Regions from separate parts of the Bacillus hominis genome, predicted to be linked through region 1. Evidence: riboswitches for the same ligand, from Rfam matches in the RefSeq annotation. Region 1 holds a riboswitch; the other holds the start of a gene.
The links. Region 1 has a riboswitch for preQ1 ahead of queC (7-cyano-7-deazaguanine synthase QueC). Riboswitches for the same ligand answer to the same signal wherever they lie in the genome.

Region 1 (3,425 bases):
AATAATATCAACCTTTCCATTCATTGCTTGAATAACACTGAAGACGACCATCATCCCGAGTCCGGTCCCTTTTTCTTTCGTCGAGTAGAAAGGTGACCCGAGGCGTTTTACTTGTTCTTGATCCATACCAATACCTGTATCTTTTATATATAATTGTATATGTTTATGGTCTGGAACTAATGTAAGAATAAGGTCACCACCGTTAGGCATAGCCTCAATACAGTTTTTAAAAATATTTAATAAGCATTGGTTCAGCTTTTGCTTTTCACCAGCTATAAAGAAAGATGTACTTTGTTTTATGTAATGTATACGAACATTTGTTAAATTGGCGAGAGGTGTAATTAAAGATAACGCATGAAGTAATTCTTCCTCTACTTGTAATTGTTGTTCTTTTTCAATACTCGGTTTTGCAAAAGTTAAGTAGTCTGTAAGAACATGATTTGCTTGTTCGATACCATTAATGGCTATGTCGATATATAATTTTCGTTCTTTCTCAGAACATGTATCTGACTGTAAAAGTTGTAAAAACCCTTTCGTTGCAGTTAAAGGATTACGAATTTCATGAGAGATAGAAGCTGCCATTTCACCGATTAAATGAAATTTTTCAGCATTTATAAGTTCATTTTGGAGACGAACTTGTGTTTGTAATATGTGTAGCAAATATAAAATAAGAATTGTACCAAGCATCGTACATAGTTCGTACACGATAATATGTGGTATATAATCTGCCGTATTTGTAACCTCTGAAAGGAAAAATGGTATCCAGACAAATCCGAATATGAGACTGTAAAAGATAGCGAGTGCTATTTTTATACGATTAGAACTTCGGTTAAACAGTTTGTATGTTAATAGTAGAACAATGAATAGTAGAACCGAAGCGATAAAGGATGGGAAAACACCTATTCCTCCTAATAAGAAGCGGTATATGTTTAATACAGCTAAGATAGAAGCACCAGCAATTGGCCCCCCTGTTAATGTACCAACAATTAATACGATATGACGCATATCAAATTGAAATCCATAATTTGTTTTTGCTGCGAAAGTGATACATAGTATGGTAGCGAGGCAACATAATATAATAAATATAGCTGAATTTAATTTTGGAGAGCGTTTCCCTTTTTGATTCCAAAATAAATGATATACAAGCATTGTAACAAGGATGGATAATATATTTAAAAAGAGATAAATAATAAAGAGTTTCAGTTGGATGCCTCCTCTCTTCTCACATTAAATTAATCATACTATAAAATGAAAGAAATGAAATGTGAAATAGCGGAAAAAATCAGAAATTTTTTATGGTAGTATACAATATGTTACAATAATCTTTGTTAATGAAAGAAGAAATTCCGTGCACTGCATGGGAGAGGTTCGCGAACTCCCTCTATAAAAAACTATAGAAACAACAATATCCTTAGGTATTGTTTTGTTTTTTTATTGTGACAGTTCAAGAACGTTCTTTCTTCTTATTCGTAGTAGAGAAGGAGAATGAGTGAAATGAAAAAAGAAAAAGCAGTTGTTGTTTTTAGTGGTGGACAAGATAGTACAACATGTTTATTTTGGGCAATACAACAGTTTGCAGAAGTGGAAGCTGTAACGTTTAATTACAATCAACGTCATAAGTTAGAAATTGATTGTGCAGCGGAAATCGCGAAAGAGTTAGGAATTAAACATACGGTACTAGATATGAGCTTATTAAATCAACTTGCTCCAAATGCGTTAACGAGAACGGATATGGAGATTACACATGAAGAAGGTGAATTGCCATCAACATTTGTAGATGGACGGAATTTACTATTTTTATCATTTGCGGCTGTATTAGCAAAACAAGTTGGAGCACGTCATATTGTAACGGGTGTATGCGAAACTGATTTCAGTGGTTATCCAGATTGTCGTGACGTGTTTGTGAAATCATTAAACGTTACATTAAATTTATCTATGGATTATCCGTTTGTTATTCATACACCACTTATGTGGATTGATAAAGCAGAGACATGGAAATTATCTGATGAACTTGGAGCATTTGAGTTTGTTAGAGAAAAAACATTAACATGTTATAACGGAATCATTGGTGATGGTTGCGGTGAATGTCCAGCATGTCAACTTCGTAAAGCAGGATTAGATACGTATCTACAAGAACGCGAAGGAGCGAGCAACTAATGGATAACTTTTTTGGATTTCGCATCGTAGAAAATTTACAAAAAATGGACAAGGATATTCAGCGTGAACAACTCAAATATCATAATAAAAGAGTAATGGTCAGCAAGGAATTTACATTTGATGCAGCGCACCATTTACACTGCTATGAAGGGAAATGTAAAAATTTACATGGACACACATATAAAGTCGTATTTGGAATTAGCGGATATGTAAATGAAATAGGCCTTGCAATTGACTTTGGAGATATAAAAGAGATTTGGAAAAATGAAATAGAAATTTATTTAGATCATCGTTATTTAAACGAAACATTGCCAGAAATGAATACGACTGCTGAAAATATGGTCGTTTGGATTTATGAAAAGATGGCAGAAGCATTAACGAAAGATAATCGTGAGAACGAATACAAGGGAGCTCGCGTTGAATTTGTTCGTCTTTTTGAGACACCGACTAGTTATGCGGAAGTAAGACGGGAGTGGATGCTCGATGAGTAAAATCCCCGTCTTAGAAATATTTGGTCCGACTATTCAAGGAGAAGGAATGGTTGTAGGCCAAAAGACAATGTTTATCCGTACAGCGGGCTGTGATTATAGCTGTGCTTGGTGTGATTCTGCTTTTACATGGGATGGATCGGCCAAAGATCAAATTAAACAAATGACACCGGAAGATATTTGGAATGATCTTGTAGAAATTGGTGGAGAAAACTTTTCTCATGTTACGATTTCAGGTGGAAATCCTGTTTTGCTGAAAAATATGCAATTTCTTCTTTCTATATTAAAGGAGAATGGAATGCGAACAGCGATAGAAACACAAGGAAGTAAATGGCAAGATTGGTTGCTTCAAATTGATGAGGTAACGATTTCTCCAAAACCACCAAGTTCGGCGATGAAAACAGATTTTCAGATGTTAGATTCTGTTATTCATAAACTAGCAGGGAAAGATTTTAGTTTAAAAGTAGTAGTATTCGATGATCAAGATTTTGAATATGCAGTTAAGATGCATGAGCGTTATCCGAATGTACCATTTTTCTTACAAGTAGGGAATGATGATACGAAAACAGTGGATGATGCGGTGCTTATAAAAAACTTATTAGAAAAATATGAATGGCTTATTGAAAAAGCTGTGAATTGTAAAGAAATGAATGATGCGAAAGTATTGCCTCAGCTCCATGCGTTAGTATGGGGAAATAAACGAGGAGTATAACAAGAAGGGATGTTTAAAATGGCAGGAAGATTAGACGAAGATTTAAAAGATGTAACATTACTAGGAAA
Region 2 (3,425 bases), 250 kb from region 1:
GATGTATTCGTACATTTCTCTGCTATTCAAGGCGACGGCTACAAAGCTTTAGAGGAAGGTCAAGAAGTATCTTTCGACATTACTGAAGGAAACCGTGGACCTCAAGCTGCTAACGTAGTAAAACTTTAATCCCACATATAACAGGAGGTTACCTTACTTGGTAACCTCCTTTGTTATTCCTTTGTATATTTCCGTTTTACAGAGCAAAAACTATGTGAAATGCGCACTATACAAAGGAGGAATTATTAATGGGATCAGAAGTAAATGATTTTGAAGAAGTAAAATTCCGTGTAGAAACTGCACAAAAGATGGTAGGTTCTGCAACAATTTCAATGGATCCAGACACATTAGAGCATGCTACTACTGCTGTAGAAGCAGCTCGCTCCCAGCTTGAAATTATGAAATCTGTTGCGACAGATTTAGATGAGCCATTTCTAATGAATGAGGAAAAGAAATTAAGTAAATGTGAGCATCAATTACACGAAGCGAAGCATTAAAAAAACATCCAGAGAAAATTCTCTGGATGTTTTTTCATGACAATTGCTCCCCATACTTTTTCAATTTCTCTCCAACCGTACATTGCCGTATACAAAAAGAATGGGCATAGTATTTACTATGATTTTTCCGATTATGATCCTGTAAGAAACATCCTTCGCAATACGTCTCTAATAAGTCATTTACCTCTGTAATGAGTTGCTTTTTATTCACCTTTGCACCTCTCTATTCGGTTATTTCTTTATGACTGTCAATTGCCGTTCCTTCTAATGCTTGCGTTGCTAATTGATGCGCCTCTTTATTTTGTTTTCTAGATATCGGTTCACAAACAAGCTTTAATTTCATTTTCTTCGCTTTTTGTTCAATTTGATCTAAGTAATGATTTAAATGTTCATCATAGCAAGGCCATTCACCAGCTAATTGCTGCAGTACAACTTGAGAATCACCCCGAAGTGTAACTGCTTCATATTTAATTCCTAATTCCTCGAGTGTATTCATCCCGTATAATAATGCTGCATACTCCGCTTCGTTATTATCATATATGCCTTCTATGTATGCATTGCGACGAATTCGATAATTTGTATTTCCTTTTTTATAGTATACACATATGCCAACCCCAGCTTCTTTCGTCTGCACATCATAACCACCATCAAAATAAACTTGAATTTCTTGAGGATCTTCCTCCACTTGCTTACTTAGTTTTTTCATTTCTTTTAATGACCATTCTGCATCCATTTCATCGTAAAATAAAAGTTCTTTCACCCTACCTGTTTTCTCAAAATCCTCCGCAAATTGAAGCACTTCTTCTATGTTCATATAATCTGTTGTTAATTCAGTTTGTAAACCACGCTTCGTTTTATACAACCAATGTATTTTATATTTCATACTAGATTCCCCTTATAATAAGACTTCTTAATATTTATTTTATTATATTTTATCAAGAGTCACAGTATTATATTCAATATAATCACATACAAAAAGAGCCATCCTATATAAGGAACAGCTCTTTCATCTATTACATAAATCTTTCAAATTGCACTCGCTTATTAATCCAGTACATTACAGGCATACCAATCGCCATCACAACAAATTCACCAACTGCACAAGTTAGCCATGTCAATAAAAATGGCAGATCAAACGCAAGATGAAGTTCAATTGCTATCATAAACATTGTAATTGTAAAAATAACTGTATTAAAAATCATACGAGCCCAAACACCTTTAATAAAGCGCATAGAAATAATAGTTGCAAGTAGTGCAAGAATTGATTGCCCTACTCCAAATACTAAATCATAAGCGATCATAGGTGAGAAAAAGAGATTCGTTAAAAATACACCTAATACAATCCCGTAAATTGCTTTCTTATTGAATACAACGAGATGATTAAACATCTCTGAAATACGAAACTGTACATTCGTAAAGCCAAATGGCTGAATAAGCATAGAAACAGCAATATATAATGCCGCTAAAATACCATTACCGACTAATGTTCTTATATTCATGACAAAATCTCCTTAGTTTTTTTACGTGGGATGGTTTCGAACCACGTCATTCGCTTTTTAAGCAACAAGATTATATTTTACGCAATAGGCACTCTTTCGTCAATAGATTCCTATCATGAACTACCTTTTTTCTTTTAGACAACGTATAATGAAACATATGAAATATTTAGGAGGTTTCACTTCATGACCGCAACAATTCAAAACGAAAAAGTGATCGTTTCCATTTCTGACAAAGGTGCAGAACTGCAAAGCGTTCGCTTAAAAGAAGACAACACAGAATATTTATGGCAAGGTGATTCTACTTATTGGGGACGTCGTGCACCAATCTTGTTTCCAATCGTCGGTCGATTAGTAGAAAATACATACTACGTAGACGGTAAACCTTATTCATTAACACAGCATGGTTTTGCCCGTGACCTTTCGTTCTCTGTTAAAGAACAAAGTGAAACAAACATCACTTATATCGTTACGAGTAATGAAGAGACACTACAAAAGTATCCATACGAATTTAAATTACTTGTTTCTTATGAGTTAGAAGAACAAAATATACATGTTACATATGAAGTAAATAATCCTTCTTCAAAAGAGATGTTCTTCTCAATTGGAGCACACCCTGGATTCAATTTCCCATTAGTAGACGGCGAATCATTTACAGATTATCATCTATCATTTAATGGTTCAGAACGCTTAGAAACAAGTGTACTAGAAGGACCTTATCTTTCAAGTAACAAGCAACTAATCGCTGAAAATACAAAAGAGTTACCACTTACATACGATTTATTCAAAAATGACGCACTTATTTTTGAAAATATGAATACGAATGAAATTTCGATTCGCTCACATAAACATAATAAATTTGTAAAAGTAGAATTTGATGGGTTCCCATTTGTCGGCGTATGGACACCAGGAGATAACGCACCTTTCTTATGTATTGAACCTTGGTATGGAATCGCTGATGAAGTAAAACCAGCAAAAGATTTCAAAGAAAAAAAAGGAATTCAGTCTTTACAAGCGAATGAAACATTTACATGTCGTTATAGCATTACAATTGGATAAAGTGAAACTTTAATCAGTGGGGGGTGTTCATCCCCACTGATTATTAGCCCACACCAATCGGGCATTTACGGGCAGCCCGACACCCACCTAACTTCATTGTTTCAGCCGAGTTTTGAGGTGGGTGTCTTACTACCCGTTAACGCGGGATAATCTTATAATTTGGAGGTTTCGCATTTTGATTGAAGTATATATTGATGGTGCAACAAAAGGAAATCCTGGCCCTTCTGGTGCCGGGGTTTTTATTAAAGGGGTACAGCCACCTGTACAATTGTCATTACCACTTGGGACAATGTCAAACCATGAAGCAGAATACCACGCTTTACTTGCAGCATTAAAGTATTGCGCAGCGCATAATTATAGCAGTGTATCTTTT

Region 2: another riboswitch for preQ1. It lies ahead of QUF93_RS10225 (QueT transporter family protein); the one in region 1 lies ahead of queC (7-cyano-7-deazaguanine synthase QueC).

The regions. Positions count from the first base shown of each region.
Region 1 is NZ_JAUCFS010000005.1:1,287,814-1,291,238, forward strand. It holds gene QUF93_RS08890 (ATP-binding protein) at 1-1,149, opposite strand, end outside; PreQ1 riboswitch class I at 1,358-1,401, shown strand; gene queC (7-cyano-7-deazaguanine synthase QueC) at 1,495-2,157, shown strand; gene queD (6-carboxytetrahydropterin synthase QueD) at 2,157-2,648, shown strand; gene queE (7-carboxy-7-deazaguanine synthase QueE) at 2,641-3,357, shown strand; gene queF (preQ(1) synthase) at 3,376-3,425, shown strand, end outside.
Region 2 is NZ_JAUCFS010000005.1:1,534,009-1,537,433, reverse strand. It holds gene cspB (cold shock-like protein CspB) at 1-129, shown strand, start outside; gene QUF93_RS10240 (DUF2564 family protein) at 249-497, shown strand; gene QUF93_RS10235 (zinc-finger domain-containing protein) at 532-708, opposite strand; gene QUF93_RS10230 (ribonuclease H family protein) at 721-1,380, opposite strand; gene QUF93_RS10225 (QueT transporter family protein) at 1,511-1,996, opposite strand; PreQ1 riboswitch class I at 2,003-2,047, opposite strand; gene QUF93_RS10220 (aldose 1-epimerase family protein) at 2,180-3,052, shown strand; gene QUF93_RS10215 (reverse transcriptase-like protein) at 3,228-3,425, shown strand, end outside.